DNA from 4 places in the Halomonas sp. B23F22_20 genome. Region 3 is predicted to be linked to each of the others. Evidence: riboswitches for the same ligand, from Rfam matches in the RefSeq annotation. Region 3 holds a riboswitch; each other region holds the start of a gene.

Region 1 (4,601 bases), on a different contig from region 3:
TCGCGGACGTCGTCGAGGTCCGGTGCCCAGTCGGCCTGCTCGTCGCACAGGTAGTGCACGGCGCGCCCGCCCGAGAGATTGGTCGCGGCGGTCCACAGCGGATAGTCCGGCGCCGGAATCAGCACCTCATCGCCGTCGTTGAGCAATGACTGCAGGGCGATCGTGATCAGCTCGGATACGCCATTGCCGATGAAGATGTCCTCGATGCCCACGCCGGGAATGCCCTTGCGCTGACACTCCTGCATGATCGCCTTGCGCGCCGAATACAGCCCCTTGGAATCACAATAGCCCTGGGCAGTGGGCAGGTTGCGCATCACGTCCTGGAGGATTTCCTCCGGCGCCTCGAAGCCGAACGGCGCGGGATTGCCGATATTCAGCTTGAGGATGCGCTGGCCTTCCTCTTCCAGGCGCTTGGCGTGGTCGAGCACCGGGCCGCGAATGTCATAGCAGACATTGTCGAGCTTGTGCGATTTCCTGAGCGGGGCAGTGTCCATGGGTCGTGTCCAGTGAGGTCCAGGGCCGCGGGGCGGCGGGGATAGCGTCTTTGGGCTGAGAGAAACTCTGTGTGGGCGTTGTTCAGCTGGCCGCTTCGTCGTCGACTCTCGCAGAGGCGTTGGCATCCTCTTCGGGAGGCTCCGCCGGGATGTCGGCGGGGGTCTCGAGGGTCAGCCGGCCGAGCTTGCCGTCGCGCAACTCGTGCAGCAACACCTCGGCGCCGCGATGAAGATCGACCTCGCCGCCCGGGCGCAGGCCGCCGCGCTTGCCGGCGATGGTGCTCAGGATGGCATGGCCGTCGTAGCCGGCCAGCGCCAGCAGGTCGAGGCGGTCGTCGCCGTCGGCATCGACCCGGTCGGCATCCGGGTTGGGCTGATAGGCGGGCAGTTCCTTGAGCTTGTAGCGCGAAGAGAGTGCCTCGGGGTAGCGCCTGGCCAGCTCGGCGGCGGCGACCACCGCGACATCGACGTAGTCGATGGCGGTATCGCGAATGGCGCCGCTGGCGGCCAGGCGATAGGCGCTGGCCTGATCCTCGATCTTGGGCCATAGCACTCCGGGGGTGTCGATCAGCGCCACCTGCCCGCCGATGCGCACCTTCTGCTGGCGCTTGGTGACCGCCGGCTCATTGCCGGTCTTGGCGATGGTGCGTCCGGCCAGGCCGTTGATCAGCGTCGACTTGCCGACGTTGGGAATGCCCATGATCATCACCCGTACGTCGCGGTCGGCGCGTACCTGGCCGGCCAGCTCGTGGCACAGCTTGGGGATCCGCTTGAGTTCGCGAGCCTGGGTGGTGGTCACCGCCAGCGCCCGGGTGTCGGCCTGGGCGTCGAAGTGAGACGTCCACTCCTTGGTGCGGGCCGGGTCGGCCAGATCGGCCCGGGAGAGAATCTTGAGCACCGGCTTGTGTCGGGTGAGCTCCGCCAGCATGGGGTTGGCGCTGGAGTAGGGCAGACGGGCATCGAGCACCTCGATGACCACGTCGATCTCCGGCAGTGCCTCGAGGATCTGGCGACGTGCCTTGTTCATGTGTCCCGGGTACCAGCCGAGCATCACATCTCTCCTGCTTGCCAAATGAAACGGCCGACCATCATAGCAGATGGCCGGCCGCCTCAGGACGGGGCTCGACTATTCCCCGGGATGAAAGTCGATGGCGACCGAGTTGATGCAGTAGCGTTGGCCGGTGGTCTCGGCCGGGCCGTCCGGGAAGACATGGCCGAGGTGGGCATCGCAGCGGGCGCAGATTACTTCGGTGCGCTGCATGCCGTGGCTCGAATCGGCATGCTGCTCAACGCAGCCGGAGGCAAGCGGACGGTCGAAGCTCGGCCAGCCGCAGCCGGCGTCGAACTTGTGCTCGTTCTCGAACAGCGGGGCGTGACAACACACGCAGTGATAGATGCCGTGCTCGTCGGTGACTCCGTGGTCTCCGGAGAAGGGGCGTTCGGTGCCTTTCTCCCGAGTGACGTGATATTGCTCGGGAGTGAGCTGTTCACGCCATTCGGCATCGCTCTTCTCTATCTTCTTGCGCATGGACTTTCTCCTTATCGCGTCGCGGGCGCCTGCACCTCATTGTGACATCCGAAGGGCGGTTTTTTTCCACCTCGGCTACCAACGCTGAGGTCGCGCAGCACCCCGTGCTTGACAGTTTCCAGGGGGCTCAGTAATATACGCGCCATCTCGACGAGGCGAGACACAGCGTCCCATTCGTCTAGTGGTCCAGGACACCGCCCTTTCACGGCGGTAACAGGGGTTCGAACCCCCTATGGGACGCCACTCTTCTCGATGAGATATCGGAGTGCGGGAATAGCTCAGTGGTAGAGCATCGCCTTGCCAAGGCGAGGGTCGCGAGTTCGAATCTCGTTTCCCGCTCCATTTGTCCATTTGGGCAATGATGCGTCCCATTCGTCTAGTGGTCTAGGACACCGCCCTTTCACGGCGGTAACAGGGGTTCGAACCCCCTATGGGACGCCACTTCCGATGTTTGACAATGCGAGACCTGCGGGAATAGCTCAGTGGTAGAGCATCGCCTTGCCAAGGCGAGGGTCGCGAGTTCGAATCTCGTTTCCCGCTCCAATCTTCCCTCGGGAAATTGGATTAGGAAGTCAGGCGGTCGAGGGTCGCGAGCTGGAGCGCCAGCCCGGTCGAATCTCGTTTTCCGCTCCATTTGTCCATTAGGGCAATGATTGCGTCCCATTCGTCTAGTGGCCTAGGACACCGCCCTTTCACGGCGGTAACAGGGGTTCGAACCCCCTATGGGACGCCACTTCGCATCGTCTCCTTCCTGTAGAGCGGGAATAGCTCAGTGGTAGAGCATCGCCTTGCCAAGGCGAGGGTCGCGAGTTCGAATCTCGTTTCCCGCTCCATTTTCTACGTAGCAATATCCGGTAGGCCAAGGCTCGGGTCACGACCCGGTGTGCCGGCCCAGTCGAATCTCGTTTCCCGCTCCATTCAATTCCAGTGCCTCAATCGGTCTGGCCAAGGCTCACGCCGCGAGCCGGGGCGCCGGTCCGATCGAATCTCGTTTCCCGCTCCATGTCAAGATTCTTACGATCCCTCCCCACTCGATCCAGGCGCGGATCACGATCCGGCATGCCGATCTGATGGGTCGTTTTTCTCGCTTTAGTCTGCCTTACCCCTTACCCCTTACCCCTTACCCCTTACCCCTTACCCTGTTCTTTCACTTCCGTCCGTCGATGCCGCCAAGCGAGGCCGACTGTTCTTGCGTACGTGAATGCGCTATGGTCGACCAAGACACGGGGTGCGGCAGACGCCGCTGAGATGATACCCGTTGAACCTGATCCAGTTCACACTGGCGAAGGGATGTCGGCCGGCTCCAGCGCGGCGCCCTTTGCCGCGTACCAAGGAGTTCCCATGGCCGATTCTCCCCTTCCGATCGCTGAACAGGTGGTGCTCATTACCGGCGGTGCCCGTGGCCTCGGTGCGCACTTGAGCCGTGCGTTCCTCGCCCAGGGCGCCCGGGTGGTGATCAACTACTTCCAGAGTCGCGAGGCCGCCGAGACATTGGTGAAGGAGACGCCGCAGCGGGCCCTGGCCGTGCAGGCGGACGTGCGGGAAGCCGGTGCGGTCACCGCGCTGTTCGAGCGGGCCCGTCGCCACTTCGGCGCGCCGATCACCACCGTGGTGAACAACGCGCTGCCCGAGTTCACCTTCAATGGCGATGCGCGTCCCCACGCCGACGCGCTGGACTGGGCGCACCTCAACCAGCAGATCGAGGGCATCAACCGCGGGGCGCTGAATACCACCCGCTCGGCGCTTGACGGCATGCGCGAACGCGGTGGCGGCCGTATCCTCAATATCGGCACCAATCTGTTCCAGAACCCCGTGGTGCCCTATCACGACTATACCGCCGGCAAGGCCGCGCTCCTCTCTTTGACCCGCACGCTGTCCCATGACCTGGGGCCCGATAACATCACCGTGAACATGATCTCCGGCGGGCTCCTGCGCACCACCGACGCGTCGAGCGCGACCCCGGAAGCGGTCTTCGAGCTGATCGCGCAGAACACGCCGTTGCGCCGGGTGACCACGCCGGAGGAATTCGCCGACGCGGCCCTGTTCTTCGCCTCGCCCTGGGCGAGGGCGGTCACCGGCCAGAACCTGATCGTCGACGGCGGGCTGGTGAAAGGATGATGATGCCGCGCAGTTCCGACGAGACCCTGCACATCAACCTGTTCGTCATGGGCTGCGGCCACCATCGCGCGGCCTGGCGGCATCCCGACTCCTGCGCCGAGCGGCTCGGCGACATCGCCTATTACGAGTCGCTGGCGCGCACTGCCGAGCGCGGCAAGCTGGATGCGGTGTTCTTCGCCGACGGCATGAGCGCCGGCAGCGTGGAGGACGGCTTTCACTGGCACCTCGAACCGCTGACCGCGCTCTCCGCCATGAGTCGGGCGACCCGGCGAATCGGCCTGATCAGCACGATCTCGAGTACCTTCTACACACCGTTTCACGCGGCCAGGCTGGTGGGGTCGCTGGATCACATCTCCGGCGGGCGCGTGGGCTGGAACGTGGTGACCTCGATGTTCGACGGCGAGGCGCGCAATCATGGCTATCCGGCGATGCCCGACCACGCTGAGCGCTATGCCCGTGCC
Region 2 (4,601 bases), on a different contig from region 3:
CGGTGCCAGCTCAGCATCGTCGACACCGAAAAGCTCAACGCTCACGGCAGCGCCGGCCGCGGCGGAGAGGTCGCACTCCATGATCGCCTGGACCTCGTCCCGAGAGGCAAAGCGGGTCTGGTTGAAGCCGTTAAGGTAAAGCTTCCAGGACTTGGACTCGATCAGCCGCGGCGAGTCCGCCGGCAGCCGGAAACGCGCCACGGCGACGATCGGCTTGCCACGCGCATTGAGCCATGAGACCTCGAAGGCGTGCCACTCGTCCTCACCGACGAACGGCAAGGCTCCCTCCTCGATACCCAGCGGCGCGCGGTTGGCGGCGCGGGGAATAGGGTAGAGCAGCCCGGCATCATACTGCTCGGGGTAGGCAGATTCCCGGCCAAGGGGAGCCTCGGCCAGGGTCTCGGGTCGATCGTGTGCCATCGGTTAACTCCTGATGCCCTTGCCATTGTCGAGCATCCACAGGGCGACGCCGAAGAGTACCACGATGAACGCCAGGATGGCGGTGAGCGCCCAGCCTACGGGAATGTCGGAGACGCCCAGAAAGCCGTAACGAAAGACGTTCACCATGTAGAGGATCGGGTTGAGCATCGAGGCGCCCTGCCAGAAGGCCGGCAGCAGCGAGATCGAATAGAACACCCCGCCCAGGTAGGTCAACGGCGTCAGCACGAAGGTCGGCACGATGGAGATGTCGTCGAACTTCTTGCCCAGCAGTGCGTTGATGAAGCCGCCGATGGCGAACAGCGCCGCGGTCAGTACCACCACCACGATGGTCAACAGCGGATGCGCCACCTCGAGCCGAGTGAAGAACAGCGACACCAGGGTCACGATCACGCCGACGCCCAGGCCACGCGCCATCCCACCCAGCACGAAGCCGGACAGGATGACCCAGTTGGGCATCGGCGAAACCATCATCTCCTCCACGCTGCGCTGGAACTTGTTGGAGAAGAAGGAGGACGCCACGTTGGAGTAGCTGTTGGTGATCACCGCCATCATGATCAGCCCGGGAACGATGAAGTCCATGTAGCTGAAGCCATCCATGGCCCCGATGCGCGAACCGATCAGGTTGCCGAAGATGATGAAGTACATGGTCATGGTGATCGACGGCGGCAGCAGGGTCTGCGGCCAGATTCGCGTGAAGCGCTTGATCTCCTTGACCACGAGCGTCCAGAGGGCGATGGCGATCTGGGTGGCGTTCATGCACTGACCTCCTGGTCCGCTTTCCCTGTTTTCTTCCCGTCTTCCACCATGGAGACGAACATCTCCTCGAGTCGGTTGGCTCGGTTACGCATCGACATCACCTCGATGCCCTGCTCGCCCAGCGCATCAAAGACGGCGTTGAGGCGCTGGCCGCGATGCACCATGACCGACAACTGGGCGTCATCCACTTGCCGGACATCGAAGCCCTCGATCGCCGGCAGCGTCTCGAGCGGATGCGCCAGGTCGAGCAGGAAGGTCTCGGTGTCCAGCTCGGCAAGCAGCTCGCGCACGCTGGTGTCACGGATGATCTCGCCGTGATTGATGATGCCCACATGCCGGCACAGGCTCTCGGCCTCCTCCAGGTAGTGGGTGGTAAGGATGATGGTGGTGCCCTCTTGCTCGTTGATGCGGCGCATGTATTCCCACATGCTGCGGCGCAGCTCGATGTCGACACCGGCGGTGGGCTCGTCGAGAATCAGCAGCCTGGGGCGGTGCATCAGGGCACGAGCGATCATCAGCCGGCGCTTCATGCCGCCGGAGAGCATGCGGGCACTCCCGTTGCGCTTGTCCCACAGCCCCAGGTCGCGCAGCAGCTCCTCGGCGCGTGGCAGAGCCTCGCGGCGCGACATGCCGTAGTAGCCGGCCTGGGCCATCACGATGTCGATGACCTTCTCGAACTGGTTAAAGTTGAATTCCTGGGGGACCACACCCAGATGATACTTGGCACGGGCGAAGTCCTTGTCGATGTCGATGCCGAAGATCGAGACTTTGCCGGCGGTCTTCTGCACCAGCGAGCAAACCACCCCCAGGGTGGTGGACTTGCCCGCGCCGTTGGGCCCCAGCAGGGCATAGAAGTCGCCTCTGGCGACGTCGAGGTCGATGCCCTTGAGGGCCTGGAAGCCATTGCCGTAGACCTTGGTCAACCCACGGATGGACAGAGCCGGTTCGGCCATGAAAGATCCCGTCCAGAAAATGAATGTCGCGCCACGCCTGCCCGCAGCAACAGGCGGACAGGCTCGCCATGCAGCACGTGGGGCGCTATGAGATGGGGGCGCCGCGGCGCAATTCAAGCGATGCCCAGGGCCATCCGCGCCTCCGCACGTCCGTCCCCGAAGGTCGCGCCCGCCCATCTTACGCCATTGGCCTGACGATTCGCATGCTAATCGGGTTGGCGTTCGCCGACCCTGTTGACCCCGCGATGCCGGGTCTCTAGGCTTGATCGCATTCCTGGGGGAGTCCTGACGGACTGAGACTCCGTCGCCGCGCCAATGCCATGCGACGACGGTAACCCTTCGAACCTGATCCGGATCATGCCGGCGAAGGGAAGGAAGTGCCTTCTGCCACGCTTCTCACCCAACGCATTCGCGCCCTCTCGCAGCGGCGCTTGGCATCGTGCCGGGCGTTTCCATGCTGGGGAGAACGCAATGCTCGCAACCGCTAATGCCCTCTGGTGGCTCACCGCCTTCGCCGTCCTGTTTGCCGTGCCGGGTATGCTGTATGCCCGTCGTCACCGGGAGAACCTGGAAGACTTCATCATCGCGCGCAACAGCCAGGGCGCAACCGCCACGGTGCTGACATTGATGGCATCGACGATGGGGACCTGGATCCTGTTCGGCCCTGCCCAGGCGGCCACCTGGGGTGGCCTGGCCGCGATTTCCGGCTATGCGCTGGGCTCACTGGCGCCGCGGCTGGTGATGATTCCCCTGGGCAGGCGCCTGCGCGAGCTGTCCCCTCGCGGACACTCGCTCACCGAATTCGTGATGACCCGTTACGGGCGCCCCATGTACGCCTTCACCCTGGCCATCATGCTGTTCTACCTGTTCATCTCCCTGGCCGCGGGGATCACCGCCATCGCCAGGATGGTCGGGCTGCTGGCACCGGTGCCGCTCTGGGTGACGAGTTCGGCGGTGATGGCCGCTACCCTGCTCTACACCCTCTACGGCGGCCTGCGCGCCTCGATCTTCACCGACAAGGTGCAGATGCTGGTGATCATGCCGCTGCTCGGCACGCTGCTGATCTTCGGCTGGCAGGCCGCCGGCGGCGTCGCTCCCACCCTCGACGGCCTCAAGGCCACCGCACCGCAACTACTGGACATCACCGCTCCGGGCGGGCTCGAGGCCGGCCTCACCTTCTTCCTGGCGGTGATGCTGACCGGGCTCTTCTACCAGGGAAACTGGCAGCGCGTGTATGCCGCCCGAAACGACCGCGCCGTGCGCTTGGGCTTCCTGCTCGGTGGCCTGCTGAGCGCGCCGATGATCTTCGTGATGGGCCTGTTCGGGTTGGCATTCGTGGGACTGGGGCTGCCCGGCGACGGTTCGGTCGCGCTGTTCAGCGTGCTGCTGGCCGATATCCCCGACTGGTTCGCCATTGGCTTGATCGTCCTTGGCCTGGCACTGGTCATGAGCAGCGCCGACACTACCATCAGCGCCGCCTCGAGCATGATCGCCGTCGACGGCGGGCGCCTCCTGCCCAAGGCCAGCGGCCACCGGCTGATGCGGCTGTCGCGCTGGCTGATCTGCCTGTTGGCGCTGCCGGTAACCTTCGTGGCCGCCCAGGGCTACAGCGTGCTGTACCTGTTCCTGCAGGCCGACCTGCTGTGCTGCGCGGCCGCTTTCCCGGTGTTCTTCGGGCTCTTCAACCGCCGCTTCGACGGGCGCGCCGCGGTGCTCGCCACCCTTTGTGGCCTGGTCGCCGGCCTGGCGATCTTCCCGGCTCCCGGTGATGCGCTGGACACGCTGATGGAGTCGTTCCTGCTCGCCACCTTCACCCCGGTGGCGACGGGCCTGATACTGCTGGCACTGCTCCCGGCGAAGCCGCGCTTCGACTTCACGATGCTGAGCGCCGGCGCCCGACGCTTCGAAGGATGATGGTCGCCGGTCGACACGCGAACGCCCCGCGACGGGGCGCTCTTCATGCGCAAGTCAACGGCCCAGCGCCGGAAATCTCTAGGCGTGCAGGTTCGCCGGCCGCTCGAGGCCGAGATGGCCGCGCAGCGTGGCCGATTCGTACTCCTCGCGGAACAGTCCGCGGCGCTGCAGCTCCGGCACCACGTGATCCACGAAATCCTCGATTCCGGACGGCAGTGACGGTGGCATCAGGTTGAAGCCATCCGCGCCGCGCCCGCGGAACCAGCGCTCCATCTCATCGGCGATGCTCTCCGGGGTGCCGATCATGGTGCAATGGCCGCCACCGGCGGCGAGCCGCCCCAGCAGCTCGCGCAGGGTAGGCCTTTCGCTCGCGATAATGCGCAGGATGGTGGCGTAACGTCCCTGGGGTCCACGGAATTCGTCCAGCGGCGGCAAGCTCGGCACCGGCGCATCCAGTTCCCAGTCGCTGCAGTCCTGGTCAATGAACAGCCCTAGCTGACGCAGAGAGGCCGCCACCGGTAGGCAGTCGTCCAGGGC
Region 3 (4,601 bases):
CGCTTCAACGGCGGCCTGCGTACCCTGGGCACGCGGCGCCCGGGCGTACACCTGCTGCGCGGCCTGATCTTCACCGCCACCATGATCACCTTCATGTGGGGCCTGGTGCTGCTGCCGCTGGCCACCGCCACGGCGATCGCCTTCGCCGCCCCGTTGTTCGTGACGCTGCTGTCGGTGCCGCTGCTTGGCGAGCGGGTCGACCGACCGACCTGGTTGGCCACGCTGCTCGGCTTCGTCGGCGTGCTGGTGGTGGTGCGCCCGGGAGCCGCCGGCTTCCAGCCTGCCATGCTGGTGGTGGTCGCCGCGGCGCTGTTCTATGCCCTGACCATGGTCACGGCGCGTCGCTACGGCGAGGGCGAGCATCTCTGGGCGATGGTCTTCTACACCACCCTGGTGCCGTGCCTGTGCGCGGCCCTGACCCTGCCCTCGGTATGGCAGACGCCGGCTCCGCTGCACTGGATCGGGTTCCTGGCCGGCGGGGTGCTCGGGGTCGGCGCCATGGTGGGGCTCACCCAGGCCTTCCGCTATGCCCCGGCGGCCATCGCCGCGCCCTTCGACTACACGGCCCTGCTGTGGGCGGTGCTGCTGGGCTGGGGCTTCTGGGGGGAGATGCCGGACCCCTGGGTGTTTGCCGGCGGCAGCCTGATCATCGTCAGCGGCCTGGCCATCGCCTATCAGGAGCGACGCGTGGCGCTGAACCGCCGCCCCTCTCTGTGACGCTCCAGTGCCGGCCGGGATAAGTCGCGCTTAAGCCGAATCGGCCAGACTCGTGGATGGCGACACGCCGTCGCCATCCACTGTCACGGGAGAGACCCCACCATGAACAAGACGATCATCGTGAAGGGCGCACTGGCCCTGGGCCTGTCACTGAGCGCCGTCTCGGCACTGGCCAGTCCCACCTGCAGCGAGGCGCCCCAGAGCGAGTGGCTGCCGGCCGACGAGATGCGTGCGCGCATTAACGAGATGGGCTACGAGATCAAGACCTTCCAGACCACCGATGGCGGCTGCTACGAGATCTACGGCTGGGACGACCAGAAGCATCGCGTCGAGATCTATTTCGATCCGGTCAGCGGTGACATTGTCAAGCAGGAAGTCGACGACTAGTCCGGGAAGCCCGTCATGACGACATCTTCACAGCGGGCCCGCGTGCGGGTCTGGGATCCCCTGGTGCGCCTGGTCCACTGGCTGCTGGTGGCCGGGTTCGCGGCCAACTACCTGATTACCGAGGAGGGCAGCGCCTGGCATGACTGGATCGGCTACGGCCTGGTGGCGTTGATCGCCGTACGCTTGCTGTGGGGCTTCGTCGGCCCCTGGCCGGCGCGCTGGCGGAGCTTCTGGCCGACACCGGCGCGGCTGCGGCGGACCCTCTCCGGCCTTCCTGCCTCGGCGTCGGAGCGGGCACGCATCACCCACACCCCGCTGGGGGCGCTGATGATGCTGACTCTGCTGGCGCTGATGCTGGGGCTTGGCGTGACCGGCTACATGATGGAGGAGACGGTGCGCTTCTGGGGCGTGGGCTGGGTCAAGGTGCTGCACGAGACCATGGCCAACGCCATCGCCGTGCTAGTGCCGCTGCATGTGCTCGGCGCCGTGCTCGAGAGCCGCAAGCGCCGCGACAATCTCATCGCCGGCATGATCCACGGCTATCGACGGACGCCCGAAGAGCCCCCGCCTTCTGCCTGAGTCGGCCGGCAGTTCCAAGTCCGTTACGGCCCCGCACGGTGACGTGCGGGGCCGTTTTCGTGCGCAGGGTCGGCGCGTGCTGCCCGTGTTTTACGACAAGGCGTGGGGAAAGACGCGGGGAAAAGCCCGGGCCGCGGCCTCCGGGTCCGGGGTGCCGCAGATCGCCGAGACTACTGCCAGGCCGCCGGCGCCGGCTCGATATACCGCTTCGGCGTGCTCGGCCTTGAGTCCGCCGATGGCGACCGTGGGCAGCGGGCTGGCGGCGGCGAGCGAGGCCAGGCCGTCGAAGCCCAGCGGCGCGGCGTGGTCGCGCTTGGTGGGGGTGGCGAAGACCGGGCCTAATCCCAGGTAGTCCAGCCGCGCCGCATCGAGCCGCGCCAGCTGCTCGTGGGTCTGCACCGAGAGGCCGAGGATGGCGTTCGGGCCCAGCGCTGCCCGGGCGTCGGCGACCTCGCCGTCGTCCTGGCCGATGTGCAGGCCGTCGGCGTTGCTGGCGAGCGCCACCTCGAGGCGGTCGTTGATGATCAGCGGCACGCCGCTGCCGGCCAGTCCGGTCTTCAGGCGCCGCGCTAGCGGCACCAGCTCGGCGTCGCTGGCGTGCTTGTCGCGCAACTGGACGACACTCACGCCGCCCCGCACCGCGGCCAGCACGGTGTTCTCCAGCCCGTGGGCAGCGCACAGTTCGGGGTCGGTGACCAGATAGAGGGAGAGATCAAGGCGCATCGGTGAGCTCCAGGCGGGCGTGTCCGGTGGGAGTGGTGGCGAGGGTGTCGGGGTCGAGGGCGTACAGGGCATCGAGGAAGGCCACGGCAAAGCTGCCCGGGCCGGTGGCGGTATCGCCAGCGGTCTCGCCGGCGGCGGCGTAGGCGGCCAGCGCTGCCACCGTGGCTTCGAAGGGATCCTCAGCGTCGGCCAGGAAAGCGCCGACCACACCGGTCAACGCGCAGCCCAGGGTGGTAACGCGGGGCATCAGCGCATGGCCGCCGGCCACCCGCGCCAGGCGTCGGCCGTCGGTGACCAGGTCGACCTCGCCGGTGACCGCCACCACCGCGCCGCTGTCGCGGGCCAGGGTTACGGCGGCCCGCTCGGCGCTGGCGGCGGTATCGGTGCTGTCCACGCCACGCCCGCCTCCGCCCTGCCGGGCCAGCGCGAGGATTTCCGAGGCGTTGCCGCGAATCGCGGTCGGGCCCAGCGCCAGCAGCCGGGCGCCGGCTTCACGCCGGAAGCGAGTGGCGCCTACCGCTACCGGGTCGAGTACCCAAGGCGTGCCGGCCGCGATGGCGGCGCGGGCGGCGTCGTCCATGGCGTCCAGCCAGTGGGGCGAGAGGGTGCCGATATTGAGCGTCAGGGCGCCGGCCAGAGCGGCGAACTCGGCGGCCTCCTCGCGGGCATGGACCATGGCTGGCGAGGCGCCCAGCGCCAGCAGCACGTTGGCCATGGTGTTCATCGCCACGTGGTTGGTGATGTTGTGGATCAGCGGGGTGGTCGCGCGCACCCGAGCGAGGTGCGAGGCGTAATCGAGGGATTGCATCGGGCCTCCTGGCGGACGGGAGGCGCAGGCCCGGGAGGGCCGGCACGACTCCCTCCGCCGGCATTATCCGGGTCAGGTGATGAGGGTGCCTCTCAGCCGGAACGGTCTGCCGTGCCGGCGCCCCTGTCGTCGGGCCTCACTATCCCCCTTAGTCTCGGGCTTGTAAAGCCGGCGGGGAGCCACCTGTGCAACCGTCATATCGGGATCATGGAAAGCGGTCTCGGGTACAGGTCGCGAGGGGCGCTATGTCCCCATCCCTGGGCGCTACTTTGGCCATCCATGGCCAAAACCCCCTCTGCGACGTCCCCGGGCCGGCCCCGCCAGGACGAGATAACGGGCGGTCCCTCAGGCGGCCAGCTGGAGCACGATCAGGTTCAGCAGGCAGGCCTGGGAGACGGTCTGGAGATCAGCCGTCATGCCGTTGCCTTCCTCCTCGGGTTCGAGGTGGGATTCTGCGTTCAGGGAGCGCAGCAGCCAGGCGCCGCCGGCGGCCAGGGCGATCAGCGCCAGCGGCAGGCTGCCCACGTCCCAGGGGCTGATCAGCCATTCGATGGCGAGCAGCAGTGCGCCGCCGAGGGCCAGCCACAGCGGGCGGCTCAGGGCGGCGTCGAGGGAGGTCGGGGGAATGGCGGGCATGACGGTGCTCCTGTCCGGGTTGTCGTTGTCCGATCGATAACGCCATGGTAGCGGCGTTGGCTTAAAGTCGGCTTAAGCGACGATAAGGGTCGGACATGACGACGCGGTGTCAGGCGCGGGGCAGCCAGACCCGCACGCGCAGGCCGCCGCCAGGCGCCTCTTCCAGCGACAGGCGGCCGCCATGGCGCTGTACCAGACGGTCGACGATGGACAATCCGAGGCCGGCGCCGGCGCTCGGCCCGGCACGGTGAAAACGTGCCAGAACTTGGCGCCGCTGGGGCTCTGGGATGCCCGGCCCCTGGTCGTCTACCCGCAGCGTCAGCCACTCGGCCTCGCCGCCGAGAGCCACGTCGATGCGTCCGCCGGCCGGCGAGTGGTGCATGGCGTTGCCGACCAGGTTCTGGACCAGGGTGGTGATCGCGCCGGGCTCGGTGCGCAGCCGCCAGTCGCGGCGCTCGTCGGCCTCGAGGTGCAGTTCCTGGCCGTGGTCGGTGGCCAGCGGCAGCAGCTCGGCCAGGGCCTCGCGCACCTCGTGCAGCAGGTCGATGTCCTGGTCGGGGGTCTCCTCCTGCTCGGGCTCGAGGCGCGCCAGGGTCAGCAGCTGGCCGACCAGCCGGGTGGCGCGGGCCATGCCGTCACGCAGCTGGGTCAGGGCCTCGCGGCGGTCGTCCGGGTCCTGGGTGGCCAGGGCGTTCTGGGCATGCAGGTCGAGCACCGCCAGCGGGGTCCGCAGCTCGTGGGCGGCGTCGGC
Region 4 (4,601 bases), on a different contig from region 3:
CAACGATGCCCCGGCACTCGCCAGCGCGCATGTCGGCGTGGCCATGGGCTCGGGCACCGACGTGGCGCTGGAGACCGCCGACGGGGCCCTGCTGCGCAATCGGGTGGGCGACGTGGCGGCGATGATCCGACTGGCTCGGGCGACCATGGCCAATATCCGCCAGAACATCGCCATCGCCCTGGGCCTGAAGGCGCTGTTCCTGGTCACCACCGTGCTGGGGATCACCGGGCTGTGGCTGGCGATCCTGGCCGATACCGGGGCGACCGTGCTGGTCACGCTCAATGCCCTGCGGCTACTCGGCTTCGCGCCCGGCGGTCGAGACTCGCAGGAGGAACCGGCGGTCGGTGCCGCCTCGACAACCTGAAGCTGAAGGCGTCTCGACGAAAAAACGCCGCGTCGGCTGATTGCCGGCGCGGCGTTATGCGTCAGAGGCGTGAGGTCAGACCTCCTTGTACAGCTCGGCGCCCTGGTCGCGGAACTTCTCGGCCTGCTCTTCCATGCCGCGTTCCACCGCCGCGCGGTCGCCCTCGAGGCCGTTTTCCGCGGCGTAGTCGCGCACCTCCTGGCTGATCTTCATCGAGCAGAACTTGGGCCCGCACATGGAGCAAAAATGGGCGACCTTGGCGGAGTCCTTGGGCAGGGTCTCGTCGTGGTACTCGCGGGCGGTGTCCGGATCGAGCCCGAGGTTGAACTGGTCCTCCCAGCGGAACTCGAAGCGTGCCTTGGACAGGGCGTTGTCGCGACGCTGGGCGGCCGGGTGGCCCTTGGCGAGGTCGGCGGCGTGGGCGGCGATCTTGTAGGTGATGATGCCGGTCTTGACGTCGTCCTTGTTGGGCAGGCCCAGGTGCTCCTTGGGCGTGACGTAGCAGAGCATGGCGCAGCCGTACCAGCCGATCATCGCCGCGCCGATGCCGGAGGTAATGTGGTCGTAGCCCGGTGCGATGTCGGTGGTCAGCGGCCCCAGAGTGTAGAAGGGTGCCTCGTCGCACTCGGCAAGCTGCTTGTCCATGTTCTCCTTGATCAGGTGCATGGGCACGTGGCCGGGGCCCTCGATCATCACCTGGACGTCGTGCTTCCAGGCGATGCGGGTCAGCTCGCCGAGGGTCTCGAGCTCGGCGAACTGGGCCTCGTCGTTGGCGTCGGCCACCGAGCCCGGGCGCAGGCCGTCGCCCAGCGAGAAGGCCACGTCGTAGCGCTTGCAGATCTCGCAGATCTCCTCGAAGTGCTCGTAGAGGAAGCTCTCGCGGTGGTGGTAGAGGCACCACTTGGCCATGATCGAGCCGCCGCGGGAGACGATGCCGGTGGTGCGCCTGGCGGTCAGCGGCACGTAGCGCAGCAACACGCCGGCATGGATGGTGAAGTAGTCGACGCCCTGCTCGGCCTGTTCGATCAGGGTGTCGCGGAACACTTCCCAGGTCAGGTCCTCGGCCACGCCGTTGACCTTCTCCAGCGCCTGATAGATGGGCACGGTGCCGATCGGCACCGGGGCGTTGCGGATGATCCACTCGCGGGTCTCGTGGATGTTGGCCCCGGTGGAAAGATCCATGATGGTGTCCGAGCCCCAGCGGATGCCCCAGGTCATCTTGTCGACCTCGTCCTCGATGGAGGAGGTCACCGCCGAGTTGCCCAGGTTGCCGTTGATCTTCACCAGGAAGTTGCGCCCGATGATCATCGGCTCGGACTCCGGGTGGTTGATGTTGCAGGGGATGATGGCACGGCCGGCGGCGACCTCGTCGCGCACGAACTCCGGGGTGATTTCTTCGGGCAGGCGGGCGCCGAAGCTCTCGCCCGGGTGCTGGTGGCCGAGGATGCGCTCGACTTCCTCGGTCCCGAGGGCTTGCCTGCGTTGATTCTCGCGGATGGCGATGAACTCCATCTCGGGGGTGATGATGCCCTGGCGCGCATAGTGCAGCTGGGTGACGTTCCGGCCTTCCTTGGCGCGCCGCGGCGTGCGCGTCAGGTCGAAACGCAGCGGGGCGAGCATCGGATCGTTGGCCCGGCGGCGGCCGTACTCGGAGGTCGGGCCGTCGAGGAACTCGGTGTCGTCGCGGGCCTCTATCCAGCCTCGGCGCAGTTCCGGCAGGCCGCGGCGCAGGTCGATGTCGGCCTCGGGGTCGGTGTAGGGGCCTGAGGTGTCATAGACCAGCAGCGGCGGGTTCTGCTCATCCGGGCCCACGCCTGAGGTGCGGGTCGGCGAGAGGCTGATCTCGCGGAAGGGCACGCGAATATCGGGGCGCGAGCCCTCGACATAGATCTTGCGCGAGCCCGGCAGGGCCTGGACGGCGGCGGCGTCGACGCGGGCGCTCTCGGCGAGGAAATGATCGGTCTTTGCCATCGGTCGGTCTCCCTTTGCTTGGGTAGTGTTATCAGGGAGGACAGCTGGGGAGGACATTGGCCGCAGGCACCGAGCCCGGCGGCGTGTCGCTTGATCCCTACGCTGGTCCTAGCCAGTTCAGGTTCAACGGGACCCATGCTCGAGTGCTGCATGATCTCAGCCGTCTTCAACGGCACCCCGTCAAGCGTGGTGGTGCCCGCCGCGATGGCGGGCCGTGTCATCATCTTTTATCTGGTGCATGTGGCCCGGGGCTGATCCGGCGACAGGTCTACGAGGGGGCGCTGTGAATACCTCCCTGTACGCTACCGACGCCCTGCTGCGCTCTCGCGTCCTGCTCCGCTTGCAGGGCCGGTGCTGGCCATCCTTGGCCAGCCCGTTCGGAGCAGTGCTCCTCACCCCTGGCGTAGGACCCCCTCTACGACCCGTCCCCGGCGCCCCTGATTCAGCCGGCAGGTATCTCTCAGTCCGCGCGATCCAGCCCCATCTGCCAGAAATCGATCTCCAGCCGGGTCGCGTCGCGGAACAGCCGTGCCAGTTGCTCGAAGCGCGCCGGCGTCACCTCGGCAAGCCTCGCGTCCAGCCAGGCGATCTCGGCGCGCATGGCGGCCTGGAACTCCTCGCTCTGGTACATGGCGATCCAGGGCTCATAGGGGTTGGCGTCGCCGCGCACGGTGAACGGCTGGGCCTGAAGCCAGTTCGCGATCTCGCCATAGCCGACCAGGCAGGGCGCGAGCGCCACCCGCAGGTCGAGCAGGTCGCCGCGGCTGCCGGCATCGAGCACGTAGCGGGTGTAGGCCAGGGTGGCACGGGCTTCGGGCAGGGCTGCCAGGTCGTCTTCGGTGATGCCCCAGTCGCGGCAGAAGCCGCGGTGCAGGTCCAGTTCGACGTCGAGAATGGTCTTCAGGCCGTCGAAGGCCTGGTTCAATTCGGTCAGGTCGCGGCTCTTGTAGGCGGCCAGGGCGTAGGCACGGGCGAAGTGGATCAGGAACAGGTAGTCCTGCTGCAGGTAGTGGCGGAAGGCGTCGCCCTCGAGTGTACCGGCGCCGAGGGTGCGCACGAAGTCATGCTCGATATAGGCGCGCCAGTCGTCCTGGCAGGCGGCGGTGAGATCTCTGAAGCGGTAGCCCATCTTGCCTCCGTTGCGATCGGGATCCGGAGGGTGGGCACAGGGGAATAGGGAGGCAGGGCCGGCGAGAACATCGAGGAGGTGCCGGTCCCTCCGCCTGATTCCCTACGCCGGTTCACGTGCGGCCGTGCCGCACCCACCCGGATCAGGTTCCACGGGACCAGCGCTTGGGCTCTCGGACTCTTGCGAGTTCCTTCTCAGTGAGCCTGCGCCATCTCAGCCGGTTCCACCGGCACCCCGTCAAGCGAGTCGAGCCAGTCTAGCAGGTTGGTCGCGGACGAACACCCCCGGGTCATTCCCCGAGGGTGGGCCGCCTCTCGGTGACCGGCGGCCGGGCCCAGTCCCGGGTGAAGGATTGGGTCGGCATGTCGCAGGGCCGCTCGTTCGGTGTTGGCGAGGGCTCGAGGCCGTCCTCGACCACCGGCGGCGGAGTCTCGTCGCGCAGCACCGGCGGCGGTGCCGTCTCGCTGGGTACCAGCAGCAGGCCGCGTCGGCGTAGCCCGCGGCCTAGGGACAGGCTGCTGCTCCATCGCACTAGCGGGGCGGCCAGCATCAGGCCGAGCCATACCGGGGTCAGCCACCAGAAGAAGGTCGGTGTGTACCACCAGGTAATGCCGGCCCACAGGGCGCCGGCCAGGGTGCCCGGCCAGGTATGGCGCAGGGCCTCGCGCCAGGGCAGGGCGCGCCCCTCGCGGGACTGGGGATCCCAGGCCACGGTGCGGCCGCCGAGCACCTCGATCACGAAGCGGCTGTGAAAGACCATCATCAGCGGCGCGATCAACATCGCGAACAGGGCCTCCAGCACGGCGCTGGCCACCAGTCGGGCGCGTCCGCCGTGCTGGGCCGGGTTGCGTCGCAGGGCCAGGCAGACGCCCAATACCTTGGGCATCAGCAGCATCGCCAGGGTACCGCCGAGCAGCGGCATGATCAGGTTGGGCGGGGCGATCGGCCAGTCGGGGAACAGCTGGGCATTGGAGGTGAAGAAGTTGGGTTCGATCAGCGCGCGCATCAGGGCGTCGATGGTGCTGACCACCAGGATCGCCAGCCAGATCAGCGACGACAGGTAGGCCAGGGCGCCGCACAGGAAGTGCACGCGGCTGAGCATGTGCAGGCCGCGCCCTCCCAGCAGGCGCAGGTGCT

Evidence for each region. Region 3 has a riboswitch for thiamine pyrophosphate ahead of thiM (hydroxyethylthiazole kinase). Riboswitches for the same ligand answer to the same signal wherever they lie in the genome.
Region 1: it holds a riboswitch for thiamine pyrophosphate, as region 3 does, so the genes downstream of both, ACGTN6_RS00860 (3-oxoacyl-ACP reductase) here and thiM (hydroxyethylthiazole kinase) in region 3, are expected to answer to the same signal.
Region 2: it holds a riboswitch for thiamine pyrophosphate, as region 3 does, so the genes downstream of both, ACGTN6_RS00870 (sodium:solute symporter family protein) here and thiM (hydroxyethylthiazole kinase) in region 3, are expected to answer to the same signal.
Region 4: it holds a riboswitch for thiamine pyrophosphate, as region 3 does, so the genes downstream of both, thiC (phosphomethylpyrimidine synthase ThiC) here and thiM (hydroxyethylthiazole kinase) in region 3, are expected to answer to the same signal.

The regions. Positions count from the first base shown of each region.
Region 1 covers NZ_JBIEKH010000001.1:186,730-191,330, forward strand. The annotation lists gene ACGTN6_RS00815 (pyridoxal phosphate-dependent aminotransferase) at 1-494, opposite strand, end outside; gene ylqF (ribosome biogenesis GTPase YlqF) at 577-1,545, opposite strand; gene msrB (peptide-methionine (R)-S-oxide reductase MsrB) at 1,621-2,022, opposite strand; tRNA gene ACGTN6_RS00830 (tRNA-Glu) at 2,190-2,265, shown strand; tRNA gene ACGTN6_RS00835 (tRNA-Gly) at 2,290-2,364, shown strand; tRNA gene ACGTN6_RS00840 (tRNA-Glu) at 2,388-2,463, shown strand; tRNA gene ACGTN6_RS00845 (tRNA-Gly) at 2,491-2,565, shown strand; tRNA gene ACGTN6_RS00850 (tRNA-Glu) at 2,680-2,755, shown strand; tRNA gene ACGTN6_RS00855 (tRNA-Gly) at 2,781-2,855, shown strand; TPP riboswitch at 3,237-3,330, shown strand; gene ACGTN6_RS00860 (3-oxoacyl-ACP reductase) at 3,364-4,140, shown strand; gene ACGTN6_RS00865 (LLM class flavin-dependent oxidoreductase) at 4,143-4,601, shown strand, end outside.
Region 2 covers NZ_JBIEKH010000001.1:191,730-196,330, reverse strand. The annotation lists gene queF (NADPH-dependent 7-cyano-7-deazaguanine reductase QueF) at 1-420, opposite strand, end outside; gene ACGTN6_RS00880 (ABC transporter permease) at 424-1,197, opposite strand; gene ACGTN6_RS00875 (ABC transporter ATP-binding protein) at 1,194-2,150, opposite strand; TPP riboswitch at 2,417-2,539, shown strand; gene ACGTN6_RS00870 (sodium:solute symporter family protein) at 2,622-4,064, shown strand; gene ACGTN6_RS00865 (LLM class flavin-dependent oxidoreductase) at 4,143-4,601, opposite strand, start outside.
Region 3 covers NZ_JBIEKH010000004.1:239,356-243,956, forward strand. The annotation lists gene ACGTN6_RS04615 (DMT family transporter) at 1-717, shown strand, start outside; gene ACGTN6_RS04620 (PepSY domain-containing protein) at 820-1,104, shown strand; gene ACGTN6_RS04625 (cytochrome b/b6 domain-containing protein) at 1,120-1,683, shown strand; gene thiE (thiamine phosphate synthase) at 1,774-2,406, opposite strand; gene thiM (hydroxyethylthiazole kinase) at 2,396-3,214, opposite strand; TPP riboswitch at 3,247-3,349, opposite strand; gene ACGTN6_RS04640 (hypothetical protein) at 3,560-3,850, opposite strand; gene ACGTN6_RS04645 (ATP-binding protein) at 3,960-4,601, opposite strand, start outside.
Region 4 covers NZ_JBIEKH010000001.1:27,125-31,725, forward strand. The annotation lists gene ACGTN6_RS00115 (heavy metal translocating P-type ATPase) at 1-364, shown strand, start outside; gene thiC (phosphomethylpyrimidine synthase ThiC) at 440-2,335, opposite strand; TPP riboswitch at 2,413-2,525, opposite strand; gene tenA (thiaminase II) at 2,796-3,464, opposite strand; gene mdoH (glucans biosynthesis glucosyltransferase MdoH) at 3,754-4,601, opposite strand, start outside.